3 regions of the Streptomyces formicae genome follow, and region 3 is predicted to be linked to each of the others. Evidence: riboswitches for the same ligand, from Rfam matches in the RefSeq annotation. Region 3 holds a riboswitch; each other region holds the start of a gene.

Region 1 (4,962 bases), 4.1 Mb from region 3:
GGAGCGGTGACCGGGCACACCGACGCGAGCAGCGTCAGCCGCGACATGGACGCCATCCGCGCCGCGCTCGGCGCGGACCGGATCTCCCTCTACGGTCATTCGTACGGCACGGTCTACGGCCAGCGCTATGCCGCGATGCACGGCGACCGGGTGCGCGCCGCCGTCCTCGACGGCGTCATGGACCCCGCGATCGGCCGCCGGGCCTTCGGCGTCACCGGGGCGAAGGCGCTGGAGGGCGCCTTCGGCGAGTTCGCCCGGTGGTGCGAGCGCTCGCGCGACTGCGAGCTGGGGGAGCGGGACGCCTGGCGGGTGTACGAGGGCCTCGCCGCGCGGGCCGCCGGAGGGAAGCTGCGCAACGGCGGCAAGGACGTGCCGCTCGCCGAGCTCAACGGCACGATCGACGCGATGCTCCTCACCCCGTCCTGGCCCGCCGCCGCCCAGTACCTTCACGCCCTGGACACCGGGAAGCCGTGGGAGACGGACGAGGGCGACGCCCCGCCCGACGAGAAGCTGCTGCCCGGCGCCGATCTGTCCGTCTGCGCCGATCTGAGCCTGCGCGCCCCGAACGCCGCGGCCTACCTCGCCGACCGGCGGGCGGCCCACGAGGCCGCGCCCCGCTTCGGCTACTCCCCGAACACCGTGTCGTACGCGAACCTCTGCCAGGGCCTCCCCGCCCCCGAAGGCCCGTCGACGGAGCAGGTCCGCACGGACACGCCCCTGCTCCTGATCGGCGCCCGGTACGACAACGCGACGCCGCTGGACTGGGCGCGTTCCGCGCAGCGGCGGCTCGGGGACCGGGCGGCGCTCGTCGAGGTGAAGGGCTGGGGCCACGCCGTGAAGATCTTCAACGGCGGTGCCGAGCGGGACACGGTCCTGCGGTACCTCACGGACCTCGACGTGCCGAAGCCCGGAACCGTCATCGACGGAGCCACCCCACCCGGAGCCTAGGGCCTGTCCGGCGGATCATGGCGCTGTCGCGGGGTCTGGCACGCACTCCCCCAAGCTCTCGGCTCCGCTCGAGCAGGGAGGTACCCCCTCCGGCGTTGTCGTCGGTTGCCAACGCTCCGCGTTGCCGCCCTCCTCCGCCTTGCAGCTGCACGCACCAGACCCCGCTCGCCTGCACCGGACGGTGGACGCCACCCGAGCGCGCCCTGATCCGCCGGACAGACCCTAGCCCCGCGGCGTAGGAGCCCTCCGACCGGAGTCGGATCCGGAGCGGATCGGGCGGGTATTAGCGTGGTCGGGACAGATTGACGACAAGGATCCGAGGTGCCCGGCCCATGCCAAGCCGCAGCGAGAACCGTACCGAGCTCATCGAGTCACTCATGGAGCGGTTCCCGAACGTGCCGCGGGAAGCCGTGATCAAGGAGGACCTGCTGCGCGGCGGGATCGCCTTCGACGAGTCGGCGCTCAGCGACAACGAGGGCGGCGAGGTCAAGCCGAAGTCGTACTTCATCTTCTCCTTCGACCACGGCACCCTGCCCGAACTGGGCGCCGCGGCCCTGCGCCGCCCGCCCGAGGAGATCGTCCTCACCGGCGGCCCCTACGAACTGCGCCGCACCGTCGTCTCGGTCCGCGTGAACCCGGCGTCGCCCTACCGGGTCGCGGCCGACGACGACGGAGTGCTCGGCCTCTACCTGGACGGCGCGCGGATCTCCGACGTCGGCCTGCCGCCGATGCCGGACTACTACCGGCACACCCTGGAGAACGGCAAGTCCGTGATGGAGGTGGCGCCCACCATCCAGTGGGGCTACCTGATCTACCTGACGGTCTTCCGGGTCTGCCAGTACTTCGGCGCCAAGGAGGAGTGCCAGTACTGCGACATCAACCACAACTGGCGCCAGCAGAAGGCGGCGGGCCGCCCCTACACCGGTGTGAAGCCGATGGACGAGGTCCTCGAAGCCCTCGCCATCATCGACAAGTACGACACGAACAAGTCCTCCACCGCGTACACGCTCACCGGTGGCGCCATCACCACGCAGCTCCAGGGCAAGGACGAGGCCGACTTCTACGGCCAGTACGCGAAGGCCATCGAGGAGCGCTTCCCCGGCCGCTGGATCGGCAAGGTCGTCGCCCAGGCCCTGCCCAAGGCGGACGTGCAGCGCTTCCACGACTACGGCGTGCGGATCTACCACCCCAACTACGAGGTGTGGGACCCGTACCTGTTCGAGCGCTACTGCCCCGGCAAGGAGCGCTACGTCGGCCGTGACGAGTGGCACCGCCGCATCCTGGACTCCGCAGACGTCTTCGGGCCGCGCAACGTCATCCCGAACTTCGTGGCGGGCGTGGAGATGGCGGAGCCCTTCGGCTTCAAGACCGTCGGCGAGGCCATCGACTCCACCGTCGAGGGCCTGCAGTACTTCATGTCGCGCGGCATCACGCCCCGCTTCACCACCTGGTGCCCGGAGCCCACGACGCCGCTGGGCAAGGCCAATCCGCAGGGCGCCCCGCTGGAGTACCACGTGCGGCTCCTTGAGGCCTACCGCGCGACGATGGAGGCCAACGGCCTTTCCTCGCCCCCCGGTTACGGCCCCGCCGGACCCGGCAACGCGGTGTTCTCGGTGAGCTCCTTCATGGACAGCCTGCCCGCGGAGAAGGCCGCTCCGGAGGACGCCGTTATCCCGGCGACGCCCCAGTAGAGCCGTGTTACGGTCGGGGCGGGTCACGAGTTCCAGCGTCAAGCCCCGGCTGGCTGGACGGCACCCCGCTCCGTCGCGGGTGCCCCGGGTGACGACCCGCCCCGCGCGAGGCGCGCGGGGAACGGCGGATCACCGGGGCCGGTTCCCGGGGTCCACGACTCCGGAGGCGCTCCATGACGCACCCGCACACCATCTGCGACCACGACACCTGCGAAGCCCGCACGCCGGGACACCAGGTCCACTGGATCCAGGCCCGCGACAGCGCGAAGGACCCGGGGCCGCTCGTCGACGTGCTGCTCTCCTCGCACGACGTACGGGACGACGGCCGCATCGCCCTCCATGTGCTCGGCCCGACCCGGGGCGTGCCCGCCACGCTGTGGACGCACGACCCGGGACGGCTGCGCGGGCTGCTGCGCGAGCACCGGGGCCTCGCCCAGTGGCAGCCCCGCTGGAACCTGCTCCGGCTGCGGCGCGACACCGTCGCCACCACGCTGGTCTGCGTGGCACCCGACGGGGAGCCCGCCGCCCCTGGCCGCTGACGAAGATCACCGCTCCGTAGGATGACGCCGTGCCGGACGAGGGCGATCCCCGCGTCCGGGCGGCGCGACAGTCAGCCACCCAGAGCCGGAGGTCCCCCGTGCAGCACCACCCCGTCACCGTCGTCACCGGCGGCAGCCGAGGCATCGGCGCGGCTGTCAGCGCCCGTCTCGCCCAGGAAGGGCACGACGTCGCCATCGGCTACCGCTCCGACGAGGCCGCCGCGGCGAAGGCGGCCGACGCCGTCCGCGCCGCGGGCCGCTGCTGCGTCACCGTCCAGGTCGACACCGCCGACGAGGCCGCCGTCGACCGTCTCTTCGACACCGCTGCCGCCGAACTCGGCCCCGTCACGGGCCTGGTCAACAACGCGGGAGTGAGCGGGCCCGTCGGGCCGCTCGCCGACGCCGACGCCGAGGGCATGCGCCGCGCGCTCGACGTGAACGTCCTCGGCTATCTGCTCTGCGCCCGGCGCGCGGTGCGGGACCTGAAGGCGAACGGCGGCGGCGCGATCGTGAACGTCTCGTCCGCCGCCGCCACGCTCGGCGCCCCCGGCGAGTACGTGCACTACGCGGCGGCCAAGGGCGCCGTCGACACCCTGACCGTCGGCCTTGCCAAGGAGGTCGCGGGGGACGGCATCCGCGTCAACGCCGTTGCCCCGGGCGTCATCTGGACCGAGTTCCACGCGGACCCCGAGCGCCCCGCGAAGCTCGCCGACGGCATTCCGATGGGGCGCTCGGGCCGGCCGGAGGAGATCGCGGCGGCCGTCTCCTGGCTGCTCTCCGCCGATGCCTCCTACGCGACGGGCACGGTCCTGCGGGTCGCGGGCGGCCGCTGACCCCGCCCCACCGAGGGGGGCCTCGTACGCTGGGCGCATGATCAGTGGAGAGGTCTCCCTCACGTCAGACGTCCTCATACGGCCGGTCACGCTCGACGACGCGGAGGCGCTCGCCCGCGCCTACCGGCGCAACCGCGCCCACCTCGAACCCTGGGACCCGGACAGGCCCGCCGCCTTCTTCACCACGCAGGGGCAGAGCGACCGGCTCCGGGTGCAGTTGGAGGAGGGCCGCGCGGGCCGGTCCGCGCACTGGGTGCTGGTCGGCGGCGGTGAGGTCCTCGGGCACGCCGCCCTGTCGAACATCGTGCTCGGCCCGGTCCGCAGCGGGAACCTCGGCTACTGGATCGACGCCGAGCACCAGGGAAGGGGCCTCGCCTCCGGCGCGGCGAACGTCGTCTGCGAGGCCGCCGACGGCCAACTGGGCCTGCACCGCGTCGAGGCGGGCACGCTCCTGCACAACACCGCGTCGCAGCGCGTGCTCACCAAGTGCGGCTTCGAGGAGTACGGCGTCGCGCCGGGCTTCCTGTACATCCAGGGCGCCTGGCGCGACCACCGGCTCTTCCAGAAGATCCTCAACGACCGCCCCGCGTGAGGCGGTTCGCGCGGAGTCTCAGACGATGCCCTCGGCGACCTCGGCCTGCTCGCGGTCCGAGCCGTACGCCTGCGGAGTGCTGTACGAGCGGCGCGCCACGAACCACCACACGGTGGCCAGAATCAGCACCACGGCGAGCGCGATCGACGCGTAGTTCATCGACTGGACGGTGACGGGCGAGGCCTGCGGCAGGCAGAACAGGACCGTCACGAACGCCACCCAGATCACCGCGATCCAGCCGATCGGCTTGCTCCAGCGGCCCAGGTTCCACGGGCCCTGCTGGAAGCGGTCGCCCGCGCGCAGGCGCAGGAAGATCGGGATGGCGTAGGCGGGCGTGATGCCGATGACGTTGATGGCGG
Region 2 (4,962 bases), 1.8 Mb from region 3:
ACCCACCTGACCACCGCCGCGCTGGTGGTGACGGCCTTCGCGGTGCCCGCCACCTCGGGACGCGCCGCGCTCGCGCTGCCCGTCTTCCTGGCCCTCGCCAAGGTCCTCGCCGACCGGAAACGACTGGTCGTGATGCTCGCACTGCTCTTTCCGACCGTGATCCTGCTGTCCGCCGTCGCGACCCTGATCGGAGCGGGCGCACATCTGATCACCGTGTCGGTCCTCTGGGAGGCGACCGGGGAGCGCGTCGGCTTCACCCAGTGGCTGCTGCTCGGTCTGCCCCTGGCCGTGGCTTCATCCCATCTGGCGGCGGAGGCCGTCCTGTTGACGACCACCCGGCGCGCCGACCGCAAGGGCCCGGTCCGCATCACCCTCGACCAGCTCCAGGAACACAGCGAACAGCCGGTCACCGGCCCCTGGGAGCCCGCGGAGACGCGCTGCGCCCTGCTGCTCGCCACGGTCGTCGTGCTCTGGTGCAGCGAACCCCTGCACCAAGTGCCGCCCGCCGTCGTCGCGTTGATCGGCGCGGTCGTCGCCTCGTCGCCCGCGCTCGGCACCGTACGCCTCAAGGACGCGCTGAAGACCGTCCCCTGGTCCCTGCTCCTCTTCATGGCGGCGACGATGGCGATGGGCGTCGCGCTCGCCGACTCGGGCGCGGCCACGTGGCTGGTCGGCGGCCTGCCCCTGGACCTGCCCCCGTGGCTGTTCCTCACCGTGGTCGTCGCGGTCAGCACGGCCGCGCACCTGGTGCTCCAGTCCCGCTCCGCCCGCTCCTCCGTGCTCGTCCCGCTGGTCGTCGCGGCGGCCGTCGGCGCGGGCGTGAACCCGGTCGCGGCGGCGCTCGCCTCCACCGCGGCCGCGGGCTTCTGCCACACGCTGCCCGCCTCCGCCAAGCCGGTCACGCTCTTCGCCGAGGTCCCCGGCGTCCCCACCTACACCCCGCGCGACCTGCTGCGGCTCTCCGCCGTCCTGGCCCCGCTGTCCGCCGCGCTCGTCCTGCTGTGCGCCGTCACGCTCTGGCCGCTGCTCGGCGTCCCCGTCCGTTAGATCCCTGGGAGACCCTCATGCTGACCCGTTTCGCCATCGCCCCCAGCGGCTTCAAGGAATCCCTGTCCGCGGGCGCGGCGGCCGAGGCCATCGCCGCGGGCGTACGCCGTGTCGTCCCGCACGCCGAGACCGACCTGATCCCGCTGGTGGACGGCGGCGAGGGCACGGCACGCGCGCTGGCCGCCGCGGAGGGCGGCCGCCTGGTCGCGCTGCCCGCCACCGGCCCCGTCGGCCAGCCGATCGGCACGCACTTCGCGCTGCTGCCCGACGGCACCGCGGTCGTCGAGATGGCGGCCGTGGCGGGCCTCTCCCTGGTCCCCCGCGATCTGCGCGACCCTGGCGCCACCACGACGTACGGCGTCGGCGAGCTGATCCGCGCCGCCCTGGACGCGGGCGCCCGGCGGATCCTGGTCGGCTGCGGCGACTCGGGCACCTCGGACGGCGGCGCCGGGGCGCTGCAGGCCCTCGGCGCCCGCCTCCTGGACCTGGACGGCTGGGAACTGCCGCACGGCGGAAGGGAGTTGACGCGCCTGAACCGCATCGACACCACCGGCATCGACCCGCGCGTCGCGGCCACCGACATCCAGGTGGCCTGCAACCCCTTCAACGTCCTGTGCGGCGAGCGCGGCGTGGCCCGCGTCTTCGGCCCCCAGAAGGGCGCCACCCCCCGCCAGGTCGAGGAGCTCGCCGCCGGCCTCGACCACTGGGCGTACGTCCTGACGCGCGACCTGCGCGTCAGCGCCGACCTCTCACTGGGCCCCGGCACGGGCGCGTCCGGCGGACTCGGCGCAGGACTCGCGGCCCTCGGCGCCGCCCTGCTCCCCCGCTTCGACGTGCTGCTCGACCAGCTCGACCTGGACGCCAGGCTCGCCCGCGCCGACCTGGTCATCACGGCGGAGGGCGCCCTCGACCACCAGACCCCGCGCGGCAAGATCCCCGCCGAGGTGGCCCGCCGCGCCAAGATGTTCGACCGACCGGTCCTGGTGCTCGCGGGCACGATCGGCCGGGGCGCGCACCACGTGCGGGCCGCCGGTGTCGACGCCTACAGCGCGATCCTGCCCGCCCCCGTCTCCCTGACCGAGGCGCTCGGCAGGGGCGGCGAGTTCCTCACCGACGCGACCGAGCGGGCCCTGCGGATGATCCAGCTCGGCTCGCGCCTGCCGGGTCAGGCGGCGACGCTGGTGTCCGGCACGCAGCGGCCGTCCTCGGTGCGGTAGCTCCACCGCGCGCCGTCGGCCACCAGCTCCTTGACGGCGCGCACGAAGCGCTCGACGTGCTCGTCGGGGGTGCCCGCGCCGAAGCTCACGCGGATGGCGTTGAGCGACTTCTCGCCGGGCGCGGCCTCGGGCGCGCCGCACTCGCCGGGCTCGTCGGGCTCGCTGCCGAGCAGGGTGCGCACCAGCGGGTGGGCGCAGAACAGACCGTCGCGCACGCCGATCCCGTACTCGGCGGAGAGCGCGGCGGCGAAGTGCGAGCTGTTCCAGCCGTCCACGACGAAGGAGATGACGCCCACGCGCGGCGCGTCGTCACCGAAGAGCGAGAGCACGCGCACGGCGGGCACCTCGGCGAGCCCCTCGCGCACCTTCGCGATCAAGTACCGCTCCCTGGCGACCAGTTCGTCGAATCCGGCCTCGGTCAGCGCCTTGCAGGCGGCGGCGATGGAGTAGACGCCGATGACGTTGGGCGACCCCGCCTCGTGCCGCGCGGCGGTGTCGTGCCACTCCACGTCCACGCCGCCGTCGGCGCGCCGCGCCACCTTCCGCGATGCCCCGCCGCCCGCGAGGTACGGCTCGGCGCCGCGCAGCCAGTCGGAGCGCCCCGCGAGCACGCCGGAGCCGAACGGCGCGTACAGCTTGTGGCCGGAGAAGGCGACCCAGTCCACGTCCAACTCGTCGATGGAGACGGGGTGGTGGGGTGCGAGCTGCGCGGCGTCGAGGACGATGCGGGCGCCGTGCGCGTGCGCGGCGGCGGCCAGCTCGCGCACCGGCCACAGCTCGCCGGTGACGTTGGAGGCGCCGGTCACGCAGACCAGGGCCGGGCCGTAGGGGTCACGGTCGGCAAGGGCCCGCTCCAGCGTCTGCACCGCCTCGTCCGGCGTACGCGGCGCGTTGAGGTAGGTCACCCGCGCGTCCCGCCACGGCAGCAGCGAGGCGTGGTGTTCGGTCTCGAAGACGAAGACCTGGCAGTCGGCGGGCAGCGCGGCGGCGAGCAGGTTCAGCGAGTCGGTGGTCGACCGCGTGAAGATCACCTGGTCGTCCTCGCGGCACCCGAGGAACTCGGCGACCGTCGCGCGGGAGTTCTCGAAGAGGTCGGTGGAGAGCTGCGACAGGTACCCGGCCCCGCGGTGCACGCTGCCGTAGTAGGGGGCGTAGGCCGCCACGTCGTCCCACACCCGCTGCAACGCGGGCGCGCTCGCCGCGTAGTCGAGCGCCGCGTACGTCACCTCACCACCGGTGACCAGCGGAACGGTGACGTCCGCGCCGAGCACGGGCAGCGGCTGGGCACAGACGGACGCGTCGACGGCAACGGCGGAAACAGACATGGCGAACTCCCGTGAGAGGCAGGCGAGATCACTGCGCCGGACGTCGGTCGACAGCGCAGGAGAAAGGTGAAAAAGGGTGTGCGGAGGCGGGGCGTGGAAGCCCTGTCACATTCGCTTGCTCACGAGACTGCTCCCTTGAGGACCAGGACCCCAGGGTTGCGAGGGGTCCGCGCTTGCCATACGCCTTGCTGCGTACGACCTGGTCTTCACCCGGGGCACCCCGCCACGGACGGAGGGTTGCCGGACAGCGGGCCGGGGCCGTAGTCGCTGTCACTCATGACCTGTGCAGCATCCTGCCACACGATCTTCGGCGCGCAAGGCGCAGTCCAGGATCCGGACTGCGCCGTGCGTCACACCGGCGGCCCGCTCAGCGGTTGCTGGCCGCCACCCAGCGCTCCAGGGCCCGCTTGGCGGACCCGGTGTCGATCGCCTCGGCGGCCCGCGCCATGCCCGCCCTGATCTGCTCCGCGAACGGCTCGTCGGTCGGCTTCAGAGCCACGAGCGCCGCGGCCGCGTTGAGCAGCACCGCGTCCCGCACGGGTCCCGTCTCGCCGTCCAGGAGCCGCAGCGCGACCTCCGCGTTGTACGAGGCGTCCGCGCCGCGCAGCGCGGAGATCTCCACCAGCTCGATGCCGACGTCCCGCGGGTCGAAGGACTCCTCGCGCACGACACCGTCGCGCACCACCCAGACGCGGGAGGTGCCCGTCGTCGTCAGCTCGTCGAGCCCGTCGTCGCCGCGGAAGACGAGCGAGGAGTGCCCGCGCTCGGCGAAGACGCCCGCCACGATGGGCGCCATCCGGGGATCGGCGACGCCGACCGCCTGGGCCCGCACCCTGGCCGGATTGGTGAGCGGACCGAGCAGGTTGAAGACGGTCCTGATCCCCAACTGGCCGCGCGCCGCGCCCGCGTGCCGCAGCGCCGGGTGGAACTTCACCGCGAAGCAGAAGGTGATCCCCGCCTCCTCCGCGACCTCGACGACCCGGTGCAGCGGCAGCTCCAGGTTGACCCCGAGCTTTTCCAGTACGTCGGAGGAGCCCGAGGCACTGGAGGCGGCGCGGTTGCCGTGCTTGACGACCTTCGCCCCCGCGCCCGCGACGACGATCGCGGACATGGTCGAGATGTTGACGGTCTTGGCCCCGTCCCCGCCGGTCCCGACGATGTCGACGGTCTCCCCCGGCACCTCGATCACGTTGGCGTGCTCGTACATCGTCCGTACGAGCCCGGAGATCTCCTCGACGGTCTCGCCCTTGGCGCGCAGCGCGACCACGAAGCCCGCGATCTGCGCGTCGGTGGCCTCGCCGCGCATGATGCGGTCCATGGCCCACGCGGTGTCGTCGGCGCTCTGGTCGCGGCCGTCGAGCAGGCCGTTCAGT
Region 3 (4,962 bases):
CGCCTGGGCCAGGACGGTCGCGGTCGTCGTGCCGTCACCGGCGACGTCGTCCGTCTTCTTCGCGACCTCCTTGACCAGCTCGGCGCCGATCTTCTCGTACGGGTCCTCGAGCTCGATCTCCTTGGCGATGGAGACACCATCGTTGGTGATCGTGGGGGCGCCCCACTTCTTCTCGAGGACGACGTTGCGACCCTTGGGGCCCAGGGTCACCTTGACGGCGTCGGCGAGCTGGTTCATGCCGCGCTCGAGGCCGCGCCGTGCCTCCTCGTCGAACGCGATGATCTTGGCCATGTGAAGTGGTCCTCCCGGACGGGGTGGAAACGCAAACGGATCGTGCTGGCGCCCGCGACGGACGGCCTGCAGCCCTTGTGGTTCCTTGCCCCACCCGGCCTGCGGGCCTCACCGACCCGATCCAAGTTCTGTCACTCTCACGCGGAGAGTGCTAAGCCCAATGATTAGCACTCGACCCCTGCGAGTGCAAGGTGCTCCCGTGAGATCCGGACGTACGAGGGACCCCCGGGCCCCCGCGGCACACACGAGGGGCCCGTATCCCTGCCGGGATACGGGCCCCTCGCGGTGCTTGCTTCGGTGGTCGGTCGCGCCGAGCTAGACGGCGAGTTTGACCATGTCCGCCTGCGGACCCTTCTGGCCCTGCGAGATCTCGAATTCGACTCGCTGACCTTCTTCAAGGGTGCGGTACCCGTCCATCTGGATCGCGCTGTAGTGGACGAAAACATCCGCACCACCGTCGACCGCGATGAAGCCGTACCCCTTCTCCGCGTTGAACCACTTGACGGTGCCCTGAGCCATGCCTAACTCCCCTATTACTGGCCCTTGCACAGGACCGCACTTCGCGGACCCGGGTCAGACCTCCACCACCCATTGGAGATGGGGGTGTGCGCCGGAACGCGTCGACCGCCGCTGAATGTATCTGTCCAACTGCCGTCTGCAACAGGTCAATCGGACGAGAATTCTGGGCACGCACGATCGGAAATATGTGGAGAATTTGCCGGAGTTCAGGGCAAGTCGGGCCGGGCAAATGCCACAAAGGGCCCAAATGGACAGCGCGCTTTGGCTACTTCTTGTCGGCTCCGGGCCGACTTCGTATATGCGCTCGGCACTAACGGCGAAGCACTGTTCCCAACTGTACCGCGCTCAACCATGCAGAATTGCCCCCTCCGTTTCTCTCGCGGAGGGGGCAATTCGGATCACGCTGCGTGCTCTTGCCTGCGGAAGCTCAGCCTCCGGCGACCGCCGGAATGATCGAGACACCGGCACCGTCCGGAGTGGCCGTCTGCAGACCCTGCTCAAAACGGACGTCGTCGTCGTTCACATAGACATTCACGAAGCGGCGCAGCTTGCCCTGATCGTCCAGGACGCGCGCGGCGATGCCGGTGTGGTTCTTCTCCAGATCGGCGATGACCTCGCCCAGGGTCGCCCCCTCGGCGGCGACCTCGGCCTTGCCGCCGGTGTAGGTACGGAGAATGGTGGGGATACGGACGTTGACGCTCATGGATTCACCTCAGAGGTAGGCCCCGTAAGGGGCGCGGGGAACTGCGCGAGGACGGACCGCGACCCGCGGTCGGCAGCGGAGATCAGGCCCTGCGGCGACTAGTCGGCAAGCCCCGCGGAGCGGAACGCCTCGAGGCTGGGCTTGATCGTCGCGGTCGCCTGAGACCTGTCGGCAACCGCGTCGAGAGTCTTGAGCCCGTCGCCGGTGTTGAGCACCACCGTGGTCAGCGAGGGATCGATGAGCCCCGCCTCGACCAGCTTCTTGGTGACACCGACCGTCACGCCCCCGGCGGTCTCCGCGAAGATCCCCTCGCTCCGAGCGAGCAGCTCGATCGCCTCGACGACCTGCTCGTCGTTCACGTCCTCCACGGCCCCGCCCGTGCGCCGGGCGATGTCGAGCACGTAGGGCCCGTCCGCCGGGTTGCCGATGGCGAGGGACTTGGCGATGGTGTTCGGCTTCTGGGGCCGTACGACGTCGTGGCCCGCCTTGAACGCCGCGGAGACCGGCGAACACCCCTCCGCCTGCGCGCCGAAGATCTTGTAGGGCTTGTCCGCGACGAGGCCGAGCGCGATGAGCTCCTTCAGACCCTTGTCGATCTTCGTGAGCTGCGATCCCGAGGCGATCGGGATGACCAGCTGGTCGGGCAGGACCCAGCCGAGCTGCTCGCAGATCTCGTACGCGAGGGTCTTGGAGCCCTCTCCGTAGTACGGCCGCAGGTTGACGTTGACGAAGCCCCAGCCCTCGCCGAGCGGGTCGCCGATGAGCTCGGAGCAGAAGCGGTTCACGTCGTCGTAGTTGCCCTCGATGCCGACGAGCTCGCCGCCGTAGACCGCGGCCATGACGACCTTGCCCTGCTCCAGGTCGTGCGGGATGAACACGCAGGAGCGGAAACCGGCGCGGGCGGCGGCGGCGCCGACGGCGCCCGCGAGGTTGCCGGTGGAGGAGCACGACAGGGTGGTGAAGCCGAAGGCGCGCGCCGCTTCGAGCGCCTGCGCGACGACCCGGTCCTTGAAGGAGTGGGTCGGGTTGCCCGAGTCGTCCTTGACGAACAACTTGCCCTGTTCGACGCCGAGTTCGGCGGCGAGGTTGTCGGCCTTGACGAGCTTGGTCCAGCCGGGGTTGAGGTTCGGCTTGTCGGCCACGTCGGCGGGGACGGGAAGGAGCGGGGCGTAGCGCCAGATGTTGGCGGGGCCCGCCTCGATGCGGGCGCGGAGGGCTTCGGGGTCACCGAGCGGCAGGTCGTAGGCGACTTCGAGGGGGCCGAAACACTCGGCGCAGGCGAAGATCGGTCCGAGCGGGAACTTGGTGCCGCACTCCCGGCACGCAAGGCCCGATGCGGGGCCGAGGTCTACGGGAGCGGTGGTGCTTTCGGTGGCGACGGTCTGCACAGCCATGGAGGCGAGGCCCTTTCTCCTCATCTTCCTCGCGACGCATCTCGCCGCGAGACGGAATTGGCACCTTCCCCACCGAGACCTCGCGTGCGCGGTCGGCGGGATGGTTGCCGGGGCTTCAACGGGCCGTATCCCTCTGCCCCTCTGGATGAGCGGTATTCGATTATGGGTTTCAGTTGTCGATCTCAACGGGGCGGTGACCCCGACATGCGATGGTCACCGGCGTTGTTCAAGACTGTAACCGAAGCCCCGGACCCTTGAGATAGTCGTCCGTACCGCGAGATGGATCACAGTGAGGAGCCGCCGACCGTGCTGGAAGAAGTCGAGCGCTGGCTGAGCAGGCGTTCCTGGTCCGTCGCCGACCGTTCGCCGGAGCGTCTGGTCGCCGCCAAACGCGCCTCGGGCACCTCGGTGAGCGTCGTCCTTCCCGCACTCGACGAGGAGGCGACGGTCGGCGGGATCGTCGAGGTGATCCGGCGGGAGCTGATGGCACGCACGCCGCTCGTCGACGAGCTCGTGGTGATCGACTCCGGCTCCGGCGACCGTACGGCGGAGGTCGCGCGGAAGGCGGGCGCCCGGGTCGTGCACAGGGACGAGATCCTGCCGCGTCTCCCGGCCGTGCCGGGCAAGGGCGAGGTGCTCTGGCGCTCGCTCCTGGCGACGCGGGGCGACGTCGTGGCGTTCGTCGACGCGGATCTGCGGGAGTTCTCCGCGGACTTCGTCTCGGGGATCGTGGGCCCGCTCCTGACCGATCCCGACGTGCACTTCGTGAAGGCGATGTACGACCGTCCGCTGGGCTCGGCAGCGGGGCAGGGCGGCCGGGTGACCGAGCTGATGGCACGGCCGCTCCTGAACATGCACTGGCCCCAACTGGCCGGTTTCGTACAGCCGTTGGGCGGCGAGTACGCGGCCCGCAGGTCCCTCCTGGAGCGGCTGCCGTTCCCCGTCGGGTACGGCGTGGAGCTGGGCCTGCTCGTCGACGCGCTGCACACGGTGGGCCTGGACGCCCTCGCGCAGGTCGACGTCGGGGTGCGCAAGCACCGGCACCAGGACGGGCAGGCGCTCGGCCGGATGGCCGCGGCCATCTACCGGACCGCGCAGCTGCGGCTCGCGCGCGGCCATCTCGTCCGGCCCGAGCTGACGCAGTTCGTCAGGGGCGAGCACGGTTTCGAGCCGAGGACGTATCCGGTGGACACCGAGGAGCGCCCCCCTATGTCCGATATCGCCGAGTATGCACATCGTCGCGTGGCGTAACCACAGCCGATCATGCGTTTTGCCTACATTGCCCATTTATGTGGGTCAGACATGTCAGACATGCAGGGAAAGCCATCCGGCGGGCGGGCGCGCTGACGCTCGCCGCCGCCACCGTCGCCGCCGGGGTGCTCACCGCGACCGCGACCCCCGCCGCCGCCGAGGTCGTCGAGCCTTTCGCCAAGCGCTACGACGAATCGCTGTACGGCGACTTCAAGACCATCGGCAACACCGTCCTGGACTGCCCGACGCGACCGGCCGACGTGGCCGCCGCCTGCAAGGAGACCCAGCAGGCCAAGGGCACCAAGAACAACAACAACTTCATCGAGCACCGCATCAATACCGCGGGGCTCACCGACACCTTCGACTCCAGCACCGGCCGGGTCACCGTCCCGCCGGGCGCGACGGTCGACTACGCGCGGCTGTTCTGGGGCGGCAACGCGGGCACCCACCGCTTCGGCCGCACCGTGCGCGACATCTGCGACCTCAACCGCGAGGGCAACAAGCCCGTCGACCCGGCTCCCGGCGACCCGCTCACCACGGCCCCGGTCATCCGGGTCGACGGCGGCGCGGAGAACACGGTGAAGGTCCAGAACGCGGTCCGCACCCCGAACGCCACCCAGGGCCCGCACTACTACACCGCCGAGGCCGACGTCACCGACGCCTTCCAGGGCGCCACCACCGGCAGCCCCGTCGAGGTGGCCGTCGGCAACGTCTGGGCGCCGACCGGGCAGGGCTGCGTCGGCGGCTGGTCGCTGACCGTCGTCTACAAGTACGACGGACCCAACGAGCAGTACGCGCCCGACC

The links. Region 3 has a riboswitch for S-adenosylmethionine ahead of thrC (threonine synthase). Riboswitches for the same ligand answer to the same signal wherever they lie in the genome.
Region 1: it holds a riboswitch for S-adenosylmethionine, as region 3 does, so the genes downstream of both, KY5_RS36955 (hypothetical protein) here and thrC (threonine synthase) in region 3, are expected to answer to the same signal.
Region 2: it holds a riboswitch for S-adenosylmethionine, as region 3 does, so the genes downstream of both, KY5_RS10735 (aminotransferase class V-fold PLP-dependent enzyme) here and thrC (threonine synthase) in region 3, are expected to answer to the same signal.

The regions. Positions count from the first base shown of each region.
Region 1 is NZ_CP022685.1:8,483,238-8,488,199, forward strand. It holds gene KY5_RS36945 (alpha/beta fold hydrolase) at 1-948, shown strand, start outside; gene KY5_RS36950 (radical SAM protein) at 1,281-2,639, shown strand; SAM riboswitch class IV at 2,661-2,770, shown strand; gene KY5_RS36955 (hypothetical protein) at 2,813-3,178, shown strand; gene KY5_RS36960 (SDR family NAD(P)-dependent oxidoreductase) at 3,277-4,011, shown strand; gene KY5_RS36965 (GNAT family N-acetyltransferase) at 4,049-4,603, shown strand; gene KY5_RS36970 (amino acid permease) at 4,622-4,962, opposite strand, start outside.
Region 2 is NZ_CP022685.1:2,544,552-2,549,513, forward strand. It holds gene KY5_RS10725 (SLC13 family permease) at 1-1,047, shown strand, start outside; gene KY5_RS10730 (glycerate kinase) at 1,065-2,264, shown strand; gene KY5_RS10735 (aminotransferase class V-fold PLP-dependent enzyme) at 2,213-3,589, opposite strand; SAM riboswitch class IV at 3,754-3,871, opposite strand; gene trpD (anthranilate phosphoribosyltransferase) at 3,957-4,962, opposite strand, start outside.
Region 3 is NZ_CP022685.1:4,368,348-4,373,309, forward strand. It holds gene groL (chaperonin GroEL) at 1-291, opposite strand, end outside; gene KY5_RS18530 (cold-shock protein) at 607-810, opposite strand; gene KY5_RS18535 (ubiquitin-like small modifier protein 1) at 1,238-1,513, opposite strand; gene thrC (threonine synthase) at 1,612-2,931, opposite strand; SAM riboswitch class I at 2,925-3,059, opposite strand; gene KY5_RS18545 (glucosyl-3-phosphoglycerate synthase) at 3,214-4,158, shown strand; gene KY5_RS18550 (DUF11 domain-containing protein) at 4,197-4,962, shown strand, end outside.